2 regions of the Lysobacter sp. Soil_C_59 genome follow, and region 2 is predicted to be linked to the other one. Evidence: riboswitches for the same ligand, from Rfam matches in the RefSeq annotation. Region 2 holds a riboswitch; the other holds the start of a gene.
The links. A riboswitch is a leader RNA that binds a small molecule or an ion and turns the genes downstream of it on or off. The one in region 2 is predicted to bind cobalamin.

Region 1 (7,409 bases), on a different contig from region 2:
AGCAATCGCAGCAGCTATGCATTCATTTCCGATCCGTTGGACCCTGGGGTCCTGGCATCAATGCGGCGCACGGTGATGTGGGAGACCGCGAGGCCATACCTCTACCTGCGCACCACGCCCGACTGCCGCGTGATCGTCGGCGGCGAGGACGATGCGGTGGACATCCCGGCACGACGCGATGGCCGCGTCGGAAAGAAGTCGCGCAAGCTGATGGAGAAGCTGTCGGGCCTGTTCCCGCAGCTGAAGCCATTGATACCCGCGTTCTCGTGGGCAGGCACCTTCGCCGAGACAAAGGACGGACTGCCGTTCATGGGTGCGAACCGGCAGTGGGGCCCGCGCGTGCTGTTCGCCATGGCCTACGGCGGCAACGGCATCACGTACTCGATGGTTGGGCGCGATCTGATCCGAGCTGCCATCAAGCGGCGGCGGCATCCGCTCGCGGCCTTGTATTCGTTCGATCGGATGCGTTGATCGAGCGTGCATTTCACGGTCTCCGGCGCCCCCTCTCCCCAACTCCTCTCCCACAAGGGGAGAGGGCCTCAACAGCGCGAGTGGGTTTGGAACAACCAATTCCTTTCGCGGGCGTCCGGGACCGAGCTCACCGAGCAGACGTGCGAATGAGCGAGGGCACGGACACCGTCCAGGGCCGTGGCAGGCCGAGTCCGACCCGTGCACCACCTTTACGCGCGCAATGCGCTCTCGCTAACAGTCGAAGTCAACAAAACAACGACAGCTTCCGCAAGGAGGGGGTGGGGTGTATTTCGCGAACAATAAACGGAGCGAAGCGGAGGTTCGCGGAATACACCCCACCTCCTCCACCAGCCAGCCACCCACGCAAGAAAAGGCCCGGCATTGCCGGGCCTTTTCCTGGGTCGAGCCGACGCCTCAGTTCACCGGCGCGTAGCGCAGCGTCAGGAACCACTCACGCCCTGGCTGGTTGTAGAACGCCACCGTCTCGTAATCGCGGTCGAACACGTTCGCCACGCGCGCCTGCAACGTCAGGTCCTGGGTGATGGCGTACTCGGCGCGCAGGTCGAGCGTGCCGTAGCCGCCGAGGCGGCGAGTGTTGGCGACGTCATCGAAGCGCGATCCTTCGCCGACCGCGGTCAGGCCGAAGCGGAACGCACCGAAGGCGCGGTCGACGTCGAGGCGGGCACTGTTCTTCGCACGGCGGGCCAAGTCATTGCCCTCGTAGAAACCGCGGCGGTTCTCGGTGTCGAGGTAGCTGATCGCACCGTTGATGGTCCAGTCGGCGATCGTGGTGTCGGCCGACAGCTCGGCGCCCTGCATGCGCGCCTTCTCGACGTTGTTGGGCAGGTTGATCGCCGCATCGAACGCGATCAGGTCGTCGACGTCGGTGCTGAAGGTGTCGAGGTGGACGTTGAAACCGTCACCCAGGAAGGCCAGGCCCAGCTCCCAGGTCTCGGAGTCTTCCGGGCGCAGGTTCGGGTTGCCGAAGAACGGGAAGTACAGCTCGTTGAAGGTCGGTGCCTTGAATGCGCTGCCGTAGCCGGCGGTGACGCGCCAGTTGTCGGCGAACACCAGGCCCCAGGCGGCACCGCCGGTGGTGTGGCCGCCGAACTGCTCGTTGTCGTCGCGGCGCACGCTGGCTTCGATCGACTGCGCGCCGAACTTGCCTTGGTACTGCACGAACGCGGCCTTGTTGTCGCGCTCGTCCTCGTCGTACGGCGTGGTGCTCTCGACGCTGTCGTTGAGCCAGTCCAGGCCAACGCTGACCAGCTGGCCGGCGGCGATGCCGAAGTCGCCCTGCAGCGTCGCGCTGTCGCGGTTGGTGCTGAAGAAGTCGAGGTAGGTGTCGCCGAGGAAGTTGTCGGACGAGTCGACGTTGCGGCCGGCGGTCAGGTGCACGTCGACGCGGTCGGACGGATGCCAGCGCACTTTGCCGCCGATGACCTGCTGCACGGTTTCGGCACGGTCGGTGAAGTCGCCGTCGAATTCGTTGTCGCCTTCGTTGCGCAGCGCGTGGCCTTCCACGCTCCACTGCTCGGTCAGGTTGATGCCGCCGCGCAGCGACAGCGCATCCTTCTCGTAGCCGTCGCGGTCGGGCTGCGAATCCATGGCGATGAAGCAACCGGCGCCGTCGAAGGTCGCCGGGTCGAAGAAGCCGTTGCAGGCGTTGATGCCGCTGGTGCGGGTGTGCTGGTAGTCGGCACCGAACCAGCCGCGGTCATTGCTGCCGCCGAAACCGACGCCGTAACCGAGGGTGTCGTTGCTGCCGCCGTCGAAGCGCACGCGCGGTGCGAAGGCCTGCTTGTCGCGGCGGGTGAACACCTGGATCACGCCGCCGATGGCGTCGGCGCCGTACAGGCTCGAACGCGGGCCACGGACGATCTCGACGCGGTCGATCATTTCGATCGGCAGGTCCTGGAACGCGGTCAGGCCCGAAGTCGCCGAGCCGACGCGGATGCCGTCGACCAGCACCAGCACGTGGTCGGATTCGGCGCCGCGCAGGAACAGCGTGGTCAGCTTGCCGCTGCCGCCCTGGTTGGACATCGAGATGCCGGCGCGGCCGCGCAGCAGGTCGGGCAGCGAGCGCGCCTGGCTGTGGCGGATCTGTTCGGCGTCGATGACCTCGACCGGTGCCAGCGCGTCGTTGACGCTGATCGCAGTGCGGTTGGCGGTGACGATGACCTGGTCAAGGTTGGTCGGGGCAGTGCCGTCCTGCGCATGGGCGAGCGCGGGTGCGGCCAGCAGGCACGCGACGGCAAGGGACAGATTACGCAATTGCATCGAGGAATCTCCAACGCACGGCTCGGGCCGTGACGGGCAACTGGGACAGTCGCGAAAGGAGAGTGCACGGGGCTGCGGTGTGGGCGCACGGCGCCAACGTCGCCGCCGCGATGCCCTCCGCATCGCAACCAGGGGTGGGCACGGCCGCACAGTCATGTGCAGGCGTGACCCTGCTTCCAGGCCGGTCTCCGGACTCGCGAGTGGAGGGCTGTGCTCTCCGGCGCCGCGCCTTCCCGTGACATGCACAGTGGCGGATGCAGCGCTTGTACTCGCTTACCGTTGCGGGGGCAGTGCCGGAATGATCCCACCCATCTTGAGCGGAGGGACGTCACCGGCTTCCCGTTTCAACCCGCCGGCAGGACGCCGCCGGGTCACCTCGAAGCGGGGCGCAGTCTACGCGATTTTTCCCCGCCTCACCGTCATCCCCGCGAAGGCGGGGATCCAAGGACGTTGCTCAGTCCCGATCCGCCGGCTCATCCAGCAGCGACGGCATCGCCATCGTTTCCTCGGCAACCTGGGTCGTCGTCACCGGGCCTGCCGGCGGGCGGTAGCGCGGCGGCGGCAGCAGGGCGATCGCCGCTTCGGTGGCGGCGATCAGTTCGGCGCGACGCTCGTCGGAGATCTCCTGCCAATGGCAGTCCTGCAGCGCGCCTTCGATGGCGTACAGCAGGTTCAACGTCGGCTTGAAGCCGGCGCGCTTGACGCGCATGAACGCCTCGACGGTCCCGACCGCGGTCAGGTCCTCGCGCGAGCGCAGGCCCACCTGGCGCAGCCAGGCCGCCGACTTGGGACCGATGTTGCGCAGCTTGTCGCCGCCCTTTTCCCCGTTCTTCCCGATACTCATGCCAGCGACTCCACGAAGGCCTGCGCAATCGCCTCCAGGCCGCGCTGGTCGTCGGCGTCGAAGCGGTCGAAGTGCGGGCTGTCCAGATCGAACACGCCGATCAGCTGGCCATCCCCCCCCACAAGTGGCACGACCAGTTCTGAGTTAGACGCAGAATCGCACGCAATGTGGCCAGGGAAGGCGTGGACATCGGCGATCCGCTGGGTCTGGCGGGTGGTCGCGGCGGCCCCGCAGACGCCCTTGTCGAGCGGAATCCGGATGCAGGCCGGCAGTCCCTGGAACGGTCCGACCACCAGTTCGGTGCCGTCGAACAGGTAGAAACCGACCCAGTTCAGGCCGGGCAGGGAGTGGTACACCAGGGCCGAGAGATTGGCGGCGTTGGCCACACGGTCGCGTTCGCCGTGCACCAGCGCCCGCGCCTGCTCGAGCAACTGTGCGTACTGTTCGGGCTTGGGCCCGCTTAGACTTTCGCTGGTGAACATAAATGCCTCTTTCCCGCAGTCTACCAGCGTGCGGCCCCTGAGCTTGCGAGGGACGATCCGGCGATGAACAGGCCCCAGGGCCATGTCGGCTGGTTCGTCACCGGCACCGATACCGGCATCGGTAAATCACTGGCCAGTGCGACCCTGCTGCACGCGCTGCGCGCGCGCGGCCTGCGTGTGGTCGGCATGAAGCCGCTCGCCAGCGGCTGCGAGGTCACCGCAGACGGTCTGCGCAATGAAGATGCACTGTTGCTGCAGGCGGCCAGCGAGCCACGCCCGGCCTATGACGACGTCAATCCCTATGCGCTGCTGCAGCCGCTGGCACCGGAACTTGCCGCGGCCGATGCCGGCGTGACGGTGCAGCTGCAGCCGATCCTGGATGCGCATGCACGCTTGTCGGCGATGGCCGATGCGGTCGTGGTGGAGGGCGTCGGCGGCTGGGCCGCACCGCTGTCGACCGATCTCGACCAGGCCGACCTGGTACGCGCGCTGGATGTGCCGGTGGTGATGGTGGTCGGCCTGCGCCTGGGTTGCATCAACCACGCACGTCTGACCGCGCGCGCGATTGCTGCCGATGGATTGCGCCTGGCTGGCTGGATCGCCAACGACATCGATCCGCACATGGCGCGCGCCGACGACAACTTCACGCTGCTACGCCACCGTTTGCCGATACCTTGCTGGGGACGCCTGCCGTTCCGCGATCGGCCCGATCCCGCCGCACTGGCGCACCTGCTTGCGCCGACCAGCGCTTGAAACGCTCCGCGGGCCTTCTTGTGCCTGATCCGGCGTGATTACCCCGCGTGTGACTTCTGGGGGGTGGGCGGAAAACTCAGAATGCTAGACTGGGCGGTATAGGAATTAAACCAATCTGAGCATCATCGCTCGTACATGACGGAATCGGAGTCCTCCCCCATGGTCAAGAACCCGCGCTCGGTGGCAATGGCCGCCGCGTTGGCCCTCGCACTCACCGCCTGTGGCGGTAAGGATCAGGCACAGGGGGGCGGCATGCCTCCTCCGGAAGTCGGCGTGGTCAAACTGCAACCCGGCAACGTGCCGCTGCAGAAGGACCTCGTCGGCCGTCTGGCCGCATTCCGTAGCGCCGACGTGCGCGCCCGCGTGCCGGGCGTGCTCAAGCAGCGCCTGTACGACGAAGGCACCGACGTGAAGGCGGGCCAGGTGCTGTTCCAGATCGATCCCGACCAGCTGAAGGCGTCGACGGGCCAGTCCCAGGCCGCGCTCGCGGCGGCTGAAGCGACATACGCAAACGCCAAGTCGGCCGCAGACCGCGCCCGTCGCCTGGCACCGCAGAAGTTCGTCTCGCAGTCCGACCTCGACAACGCCCTTGCCGCCGAACGCAGCGCCAGCGCCGCGGTCAAGCAGGCCCAGGCCGCGTTGACCGATGCACGCATCAACCTGGGCTACGCCACCGTGCGCGCGCCGATCAGCGGTCGCGCCGGCAAGCAGCAGGTCACCGAAGGCGCACTGGTCGGCCAGGACACGGCGACGCTGCTGACCACCGTCGACCAGATCGATCCGCTGTACGTGAATTTCTCGGTCAGCGTCACCGAGCTCGAGCAGATCCGTCGCGCCCGCACCGGCGCCGGCACCGGCGAGGGCCAAGTGCAGGTGGTGCTGCCCGACGGCAGCGTCTACCAGCGCACCGGCACCATGGACTTCTCCGGCGACGTGGTCGATCCGGCAACGGGTGCGATCGCGATGCGCGCGCGCATCCCCAACCCGGACAAGAACCTGTTGCCGGGCACCTACGTGACGCTGAAGGCGACGCTCGGCGAGCAGGCCAATGCCTACCTCGTGCCGCAGGTCGGCCTGCTGCGCGATGCCAAGAGCCCGTACGTGCTGGTGGTCGGTGCCGACGGCAAGGTCGCGCGCAAGGACGTCGTCACCGATCGCCTGCAGGGCGACAGCTGGGTCGTGAGCAGCGGCCTGGCCGCCGGCGACCAGGTCATCGTCTCGGGCATCCAGCGTGCAACGCCGGGCCAGCCGGCGAAGGCAGCACCCGTTGCCGCTGCCGGTGAAGGCAAGCCTGCCCAGGACGCCAAGCCTGCCGCCAAGCCTGCCGCCGAGGCGCAGGCAAACAAGGACTGACCCCCCGCCATGTCCAGATTCTTCATCAACCACCCGGTCTTCGCCTGGGTCATCGCGATCCTGATATCGCTGTGCGGCGTGCTGGCGATCTTCAACCTCGGTGTCGAGTCGTACCCGAGCATCGCCCCGCCGCAGGTCACCGTGTCGGCGTCGTACCCGGGCGCGAGCGCCGAGACGGCTGAAGGCGCGGTCACCCAGGTGATCGAGCAGCAGCTCACCGGCATCGACAACCTCGTCTACTTCAACTCCTCGTCGAGTTCGAGCGGCGGTTCCAACATCACCCTGACGTTCGCACCGGGCACCGACCCGGACATCGCCCAGGTGCAGGTGCAGAACAAGGTCGCGCTGGCAACGCCGCGACTGCCGACCGAAGTGACCCAGCAGGGCGTGGTGGTGGCCAAGGCCAACGCCGGCTTCCTGATGGTGGTGGCACTGCGCGCCGACAGCGAACGCTTCGACCGCGACAGCCTCAGCGACATCATCGGTTCGCGCGTGCTCGACCAGATCGCGCGCGTGCCGGGCGTGGGCAGCACCCAGCAGTTCGGCAGCGAATACGCCATGAACATCTGGCTGAACCCGGACAAGCTGCGCGGCTTTGGCCTGTCGGCGACCCAGGTGCTGACCGCGGTGCGTGGCCAGAACGTGCAGTTCGCCGCCGGCAAGATCGGCGCCGATCCGGCACCGGCCGGGCAGGCGTTCACCGCGACGGTGTCGGCCGAGGGCCGCTTCAGCACGCCCGAGCAGTTCGGCAACATCATCCTGCGCACCAACACCGACGGCACCAGCGTGCGCCTGCGTGACGTGGCACGGATTGGCCTGGGGGCGACCTCCTACGGCTTCGACAGCCGCTGGGACGGCCAGCCGGCCGCCGGCTTCGCCATCCAGCTCGCACCCGGCGCCAATGCACTGGGCGTGGCCGAGGCCGTGTACCAGCGCATGGAGGAGCTGCAGAGCACCTTCCCGCCGGGCGTGACCTGGTTCTCGCCGTACGACAGCTCGACCTTCGTCTCGGTCTCGATCAAGGAAGTGATCAAGACCCTGTTCGAAGCGATCGTGCTGGTCTTCCTGGTGATGCTGATCTTCCTGCAGAACCTGCGCGCTACGCTGATCCCGACCCTGGTCATCCCGATCGCATTGCTCGGCACGTTCCTGGGCATGTACTTCATCGGCTTCACCATCAACCAGCTCAGTCTGTTCGGCATGGTGCTGGCGATCGGCATCGTGGT
Region 2 (7,409 bases):
CACGGTGCACGCTGCCACCGCCACGCAGAAGACTGTCGACGGTCCGTCCAACAAGGACTGGCGCGGTGGCCGCGGCATCCTGGAGAACATCATCCCGTCCAGCACCGGCGCGGCCAAGGCCGTCGGCGTGGTGATCCCGGAGCTCAACAAGAAGCTCACCGGCATGGCGTTCCGCGTGCCGACCTCGGACGTGTCGGTGGTCGACCTGACCGTCGAGCTGGAAAAGCCGGCGACCTATGCCGAGATCTGCGCGGAAATGAAGGCGCAGTCGGAAGGCGCGCTCAAGGGCATCCTGGGCTACACCGAGGACAAGGTCGTGGCGACCGATTTCCGAGGCGACGTGCGTACCTCGATCTTCGACGCCGAAGCCGGCATCGCGCTCGACGGCACCTTCGTCAAGCTGGTCAGCTGGTACGACAACGAGTGGGGCTACTCGAACAAGTGCCTCGAGATGGTCAAGGTTGTCGCTGCCAAGTAAGGCGCGCGCTTCTGCATTACAGACAAGGCCGGCACATTGCCGGCCTTTGTCTTTTGGGCCTTTGTCTTTTGGGCCTTCGTCTGCGGAGTGGCGTCGTCCGCCGGGCCGGGGATTGCTCCGCCCCTTCGCCGGACATCCTGTCCGGAGGCGGGGCGTGGGCCATCCATGGCCCACTGCTGCGCAATCCCCGACCCGGCGGACGACGCTTCGGCAATTGGCTGCATGGTCTTCGATGACGCCCATCAATCCGTCATCCCCGCGAAGGCGGGGACCCATGGACGTTGTTCCCCCGCATTGGCCACCTTGATTTCAAGGCCGAAAACCCCCAGTTGAAGAGCCATGAGCCACGCCCAACCGCTCGACGAGCAGCAACTCGCAACCCTCGTAGACCGCTTCTACGAGCAGGTCCGAGTCCATCCGGAACTCGGCCCCGTCTTCAACGCCGCCATCGATGACTGGCCCGAGCACAAGCGGTTGCTGACGTCGTTCTGGTCGTCGGTGTTGCTCGGCACCCGCAGCTATCGCGGCCAGCCCATGGCCGCGCACCGGCCGCACCCGATCCGCCCAGAGCATTTCGATCAGTGGCTGGCGCTGTGGCAGAAGACCGCGGACTCACTGCTTGCACCGGAGCATGCGGCGCTGGCCCGCGAACACGCCGAGAAGATTGGCTACAGCCTTCGCTACGGCCTCGGCCTGCAGGAGCGCAAGGGCGCACTGCCACTCGGCGTACCCATTGCCGGAAGCACCTAACCGAACTTCTGCATCTTCGGCCACGCCTGCGGCCACGGAATGCGCAGGTCGCGGCAGATGAAGATGTCGGGGTGTTCTTCCGTTTCCTCGTTGGGCACGTTGTAGCGATTGCGGACCCGGCCGGCGAACTCGCAATGGGCCGGCGCATCGGAGATGCCTTCGGGCGAATCGCCAAGCACGATCACTGTCTGCGGCGGCGTCGCGCCATAGCCCTTGTACCAGTACGAATTGACCGGGCTGATCGCCGTCGGCAGTCCCAGCTTCGGCCCGTACAGATTGATCGCCCCCGCCTCGCCGTAGTTGTTGGTGAACACCGCGGTGTGCGCGCGCTCGGCCGGGGGCAGTGCGTGGTAGATGCGTGCGACTTCCTCCACCAGCTCCGGCCAGCCGATCTGCTCGGCGAAGTTGTCATGCGCGGCGCGGCTGATGCGCCAGCCGGTCGAGTTGACCGGGGCAAACTGCAGGCCGATCAGTCCGCTGCCTATCGCCATCACCGTCACCCACACGGTCAGCAGGGCTGTGCCGGTGAGCGCGTAGCCGGCGCGCAGCGGACCCTGCCGGTGCAGGAACTGTTCGATCGCGACGCAACCGGCCGCGAGCAGCATCGGGTAGGCACCGGCCAGGTAGTAGGAGCGGCCCTGGGCCAGAACGAACAGCAGCAGCGCTACCAGGTACATCCACGCCACGACCGCGTAGCGCCGGCCCGCCTTGGCCAACGTCAGCCACACCAGGCCGGCAAACCAGACCGGCAACGCCATCAGGCCGGCGTTGCCGTACAACTGCTCGACGAGGAAGTCGCGCGTGCGACCGATGCGCACGTCACGCGCATGGATGAACTGCAGGAAATCCAGCGATATGAAGTCGTGCCGCCATTGCCACAGGGCATTGGGCAGGAACAGCAGCAGCGACAGCGCAACTCCGAGCCACAGCCAGCGGCTGCGCAGGTGCGCGCGCAGCGGCGTCGCCAGGGTCGCAACCACTATGCCTGCGACGCAGAACACGATGGTGTACTTGGTCAGCATGCCCAGGCCGATGACCGTGCCGATCGCCAGCCACCAGCGCGAGTCGCCGCTGTTGACCAGCCGCAGTACCAGCCAGGCCAGCAGCACCCACCACAGGTAGTCGAAGCTGACGTACTGCATCAGCCCGCCGGCCACCATCGAGAACGGTGCCAGGGCGGTGAACAGCGCGGCGACTATCTGCGTGGCACGGGTGCCGCCCATCTCGCGCGCGATCAGGCCGGCGAGCACGGCGGCGATGCTCTGCGCGAGCGCCGCGAATACCCGGAAGCCGCTGAGCGAATCACCGAACAGTTCCAGCGAGGTCCGCGCCAGCGCCGGCGTCAGCGGCGGGTAAGCGACGTAGCCCCAGGCAAGACTGCGCGCATCGTCGAGCAGCGCCAGTTCGTCGCGATGGAAGCCGTAATGCTGGTTGCTGAAAAGCCGTAGGACGAACAGCGCGATTGCGATCACGGCGAGCCAGACGACATGGCTGCGGGGCAGGCGCATTGGCATGGCAGCGGCGATTCCCGTTCCGGATGTCGGCTATTTAGTCCTGCGTTTGGCCCAGATGCAATGGAGGAATGGCGCAATGGAGGCCGCCCGACCCATGGGGGCGGGCGGCTCCATGGCCGTCAGGCCGTGGCCAGCCCCTGGCGCAGTTCGCGCGTGGCCTGGACCATCGCGCTCAGTGCCTTTCGCACCTCCGGCCAGCCGCGCGTCTTCAGGCCGCAGTCCGGGTTGACCCACAGCTGCGCCGCCGGGATCACCTGCAACGCCTTGTCCAGCAGTTCGCCTATCTCGGCGGGCGACGGCACGCGCGGGGCGTGGATGTCATACACGCCCGGACCGATGCCGTTGGGGTAGCGGAACCGGGCGAAGGCATCGAGCAGTTCCATCCGCGAGCGCGAGGTCTCGATCGAGATCACGTCGGCGTCGAGCGCGGCGACCGCGTCGATGATGTCGTTGAACTCGGCGTAGCACATGTGGGTATGGATCTGCGTGGTGTCCGCCACCGCGGCGGCGGCGAGGCCGAACGCCTCCACTGCCCAGTCCAGATAGTGCGGCCAGTCCTCGCGCCGCAACGGCAGGCCTTCGCGCAAGGCCGGCTCGTCGATCTGGATGATGGCGATGCCGGCCGCTTCCAGCTCGAGCACTTCATCGCGCAGGGCCAGCGCGATCTGCCGGCAGGTGTCGGCGCGCGGCTGGTCGTCGCGCACGAACGACCACTGCAGGATGGTCACCGGCCCGGTCAGCATGCCCTTCACCGGGTACTGCGTGCGCGACTGTGCGTAGCGGGTCCACTCCACGGTCATCGCGCGTGGCCGGCTGACGTCGCCATACAGCACCGGCGGCTTCACGCAGCGCGAGCCGTAGCTTTGCACCCAGCCGTGCGAGGTGAAGGCAAAGCCGTCGAGCTGCTCGCCGAAGTACTCGACCATGTCGTTGCGTTCGAACTCGCCGTGCACCAGCACGTCCAGGCCGATCGCTTCCTGCTCGCGCAGGCAGTTGTCGATCTCGCGCTCGAGGAACAGGCGGTAGCCGGCGTCATCGAGCTTGCCGGCCTTGTGGTCGGCGCGTGCCTTGCGCACCAGCGACAGCTGCGGGAACGAACCGATGGTGGTGGTCGGCAGTGGTGGCAACGCGAGGCGTTCGTGTTGCAGGCGCGCGCGCTGCGGGTAGGGCGTGGTGCGCTGGCTCATCGCCGGCAGCAGGCCGGCCAGTCGCGCGCGTACTGTCGCGTTGCTCAGTTCCGGAGCGTTGCGGTGTGCCGTGCGCGCGACCTGTGCGCTGGCAATCGCTGCCACGGCAGTGGCCTCGCCGGCATGGGCATCGGCGAGCAGTCGCAACTCCTCCAGCTTCTGGCGGGCGAACGCCATGCCACCGCGCAGGGGTTGTTGCAGCTTGCGCTCCAGGTCCAGGTCGATCGGCACGTGCAGCAGGGAGCACGACGGCGCCAGCCATCGCACGCGCGCACCAGCCGTGCTTGCAAGCGCCAGCGCCGCATAGAGGTCGGTACGCCATACGTTGCGTCCATCGACGACGCCAAGGCTGAGCGAACGCTCGGCCGGCCAGGCTTCAAGCACTCGCGCGAGCTGTTGCGGCGCACGTGCCAGGTCGATGTGCAGCGCATCCACGGGCAGCCCGGCGACCAGTTCGAGGTTGTCGCCCAGATCGCCGAAGTAGGTCGCGAGGAGGATCTGCGGAACGTCGGCGGCGGCCAGTGTGGCGAATGCGCGACGATAGGCATCGCGGTCTGCCTCGCCCAGGTCGAGCACCAGGCACGGTTCGTCGATCTGCACCCACGACGCACCGGCGGCCTTCAACTGCGCAAGCAGTTGCACGTACGCCGGAAGCAGCTTGTCGATCAGTTCGAGCGGGCAGCCGCCGTCTTCGCGCTTGCCCAGCTTGAGGAACGACACCGGGCCGAGCAGCACGGGGCGCGCCTCCAGTCCAAGTGCGCGGGCTTCAAGCAGTTCGGCCAGCGGCTTGTCGCCGCGAAGGCGGAAACGCTGCTCGAGCTGGAACTGCGGCACGAGGTAGTGGTAGTTGCTGTCGAACCACTTGGTCATCTCCAGCGCGTGCAGGTCGTGGTGGCCGTCCTGCAGGCCGCGGGCAAGGGCGAAGTAGCCGTCCAGCGGGTCCGCCTCGAACACGTCCCGGTGCGATGGCGGGATGGCGTCGAACAGGACCGCGGTGTCGAGCACGTGGTCGTACAGGGAGAAGTCGTTGCACGGGACGACATCGACGCCGGCATCGCGTGCCAGCTGCCAGTGCCGGGCACGCAGTTCGCGTGCGGTTGCATGAAGGTCCGCCGATGTCGTCTGGCCTTTCCAGAACGATTCGAGGGCCTGCTTGAGCTCGCGTCGCGCGCCGATGCGCGGGAAGCCGAGGTGGGTTACCTGAGTCATGGTGATGATGTACCTGCGATGCGTTATGCATGACGCAGGGCAACGAAGGAGGGCACGGCCACGCGCCGACGCCGCGAACGGCGCCGGAAGAAGACCAGCCTTCGACCTTCGCCCCCGCGGGCGAACCGGCCGCGCGGCGCGAGCCGTGCGGTCGGGGGTCGGACGGAGGGCGGACCCTCCGGTCGGGGCAGGTCTTCGGGCTCGTGGGCGCGGGGACACGAGGTCCCCACCTACTGGCCACCGCTTCCCGGGCAAAGCCCAGTGCATGGATGGCGGTCGTTCCCATATACCGCTGCGGGGCAGCTCCGGAATTGGACTGGCGTCCGTACCGGATTCCCTCTGGCGCCGCCGGTTGCCCGGCGGTGCTTGTCACATCGCTCCATCTTTATGAAGCGATGATCACCACGACGGCGCTAACGTTAGCCCCGTCGGCAGGAGGCGTCAATCGGCCGATGGCACCAGGGCGGGGACCGGCGTCGGCTGGCCGTGCATGTCCAGCGCGACCATGGTGAAGCGGCCGCGCGTGGCCAGCTGGATGTCGCCGGTCATCAGGTCCTCCCGATGCATGTCGACTTCCACCTGCAGCGAGCTGCGGCCGGTGGCGACCACGCGTGCGACCAGCTCGACCAGCGCGCCCTTGGGCACGGCGACGTGGAAGTCGATCTGTTCCGAGCGCGCCGTGACCACGGTGCTGCGCGCATAGCGCGAGGCGGCGACGAAGGCGGCCTTGTCCATCCACGCCAGCGCCTGGCCGCCGAACAGCGTGCCCAGGTGGTTGGTGTGGTCGGGGAACACTATCTCCGTCATGCGCGCTTCGATGGGAGGCGCAGCCGCTTCAGAACGCGGCATCGAAGGCGACCTCGCCCTGCACGCCCACCTGGTACGCGGAGACGCGACGCTCGAAGAAGTTGGTCACTTCCTGCACGTCCTGCAGGTCCATGAAGGCGAACGGGTTGGTCGCGCCGAAATGGCGCGGCATGCCCAACTGCGCGAGGCGCTGGTCGGCGCAGTACTGCAGGTACTGGCGCATGTCCTTCGGCGACAGGCCGGCGACGCCGCCCGACAGAACGTCCTGGGCGAACTGCATTTCGCACTCCACCGCTTCCTCCAGCATCTGCACGACCTGGCGCTGCAGTTCGTCGTCGAACAGTTCCGGCTGCTCGCTGCGCGCGGTGCGGATCACCTCGAAGGCGAAGGCCATGTGGCAGCTCTCGTCGCGGAACACCCAGTTGGTGCCCGAGGCCAGGCCGTGCAGCAGGCCGCGCGAACGCAGGTAGTAGACGTAGGCGAAGGCGGCGAAGAAGAACAGGCCTTCGATGCAGCAGGCGAAGCAGATCAGGTTCAGCAGGAACTGGCGGCGCTGCTCCGTCGTCTCGATGCGGCGGATGTCCTGGATCGAGTCGATCCACTTGAAGCAGAACTCGGCCTTGGCACGAATGGACGGGATGTTCTGCACGGCATCGAACGCCTTGGCGCGCGCGACCGGGTCGGGCAGGTAGGTGTCGAGCAGGGTCAGGTAGAACTGCACGTGCAGCGCTTCCTCGTACAGCTGCCGCGACAGGTACATGCGCGCCTCGGGCGCGTTGATGTGCTGGTAGAGGTTCAGCACCAGGTTGTTGGCGACGATGCTGTCGCCGGTGGCGAAGAACGCCACCAGACGCTCGATCAGATGACGCTCGGCCGGCCCAAGCTTGTGCTTGAGGTCGTTGACGTCGAGCGAGAAGTCGACCTCTTCGACGGTCCAGGTGTTGCGGATCGCGTCGCGGTACATCTCGTAGAACTGCGGGTAGCGCATCGGCCGCAGGGTGAGGTCGAAGCCGGGGTCGAGCAGGCGTATGTCGGACATGGTGTTGCCTCGGTGGACCTTGCCCTTCAGAGGCGTTCGACGCTGCGTTCCGCGGGGGGAGGGAGGCAGTTCGCGCGTCGCACGCCGGCTGAAGGGAAGGTTCTTGTGGGGCGGTGGCAATGGCCACCGCCGAAGACATCGTCATCCCCGCGAAGGCGGGAACCCAGTGACTTTGCTGCAGTTAAGCGCAACGGCGCTGGGTTCCCGCCTTCGCGGGAATGACGGATTACTTGCTACTGGCAGGCCTCGCAGCTTTCCGGGTTTTCCAGCGAGCACGCGACCGCTTCCACCGCCGTGTACTCCGGCTTGGCCGCTTCGGCGACGCCGCTGACGGTGGCCTTGGCGATCTTCGTCGCCGGGCGCGAGCGCAGGTAGTAGGTGGTCTTCAGGCCCTTCTTCCACGCGTACATATACATCGACGACAG

Region 1: another riboswitch for cobalamin. It lies ahead of btuB (TonB-dependent vitamin B12 receptor); the one in region 2 lies ahead of metE (5-methyltetrahydropteroyltriglutamate--homocysteine S-methyltransferase).

What each region holds. Positions count from the first base shown of each region.
Region 1 is NZ_JBDGKK010000004.1:303,215-310,623, forward strand. Features, by position in the region: gene AC3A3Q_RS10635 (NAD(P)/FAD-dependent oxidoreductase) at 1-471, shown strand, start outside; gene btuB (TonB-dependent vitamin B12 receptor) at 886-2,751, opposite strand; cobalamin riboswitch at 2,914-3,145, opposite strand; gene AC3A3Q_RS10645 (TfoX/Sxy family protein) at 3,206-3,595, opposite strand; gene AC3A3Q_RS10650 (GAF domain-containing protein) at 3,592-4,077, opposite strand; gene bioD (dethiobiotin synthase) at 4,141-4,830, shown strand; gene AC3A3Q_RS10660 (efflux RND transporter periplasmic adaptor subunit) at 4,990-6,183, shown strand; gene AC3A3Q_RS10665 (multidrug efflux RND transporter permease subunit) at 6,193-7,409, shown strand, end outside.
Region 2 is NZ_JBDGKK010000006.1:65,738-73,146, forward strand. Features, by position in the region: gene gap (type I glyceraldehyde-3-phosphate dehydrogenase) at 1-478, shown strand, start outside; gene AC3A3Q_RS12855 (group III truncated hemoglobin) at 818-1,228, shown strand; gene AC3A3Q_RS12860 (glycosyltransferase family 39 protein) at 1,225-2,736, opposite strand; gene metE (5-methyltetrahydropteroyltriglutamate--homocysteine S-methyltransferase) at 2,862-5,138, opposite strand; cobalamin riboswitch at 5,326-5,504, opposite strand; gene AC3A3Q_RS12870 (acyl-CoA thioesterase) at 5,580-5,987, opposite strand; gene AC3A3Q_RS12875 (ribonucleotide-diphosphate reductase subunit beta) at 5,974-6,984, opposite strand; gene AC3A3Q_RS12880 (ribonucleoside-diphosphate reductase subunit alpha) at 7,218-7,409, opposite strand, start outside.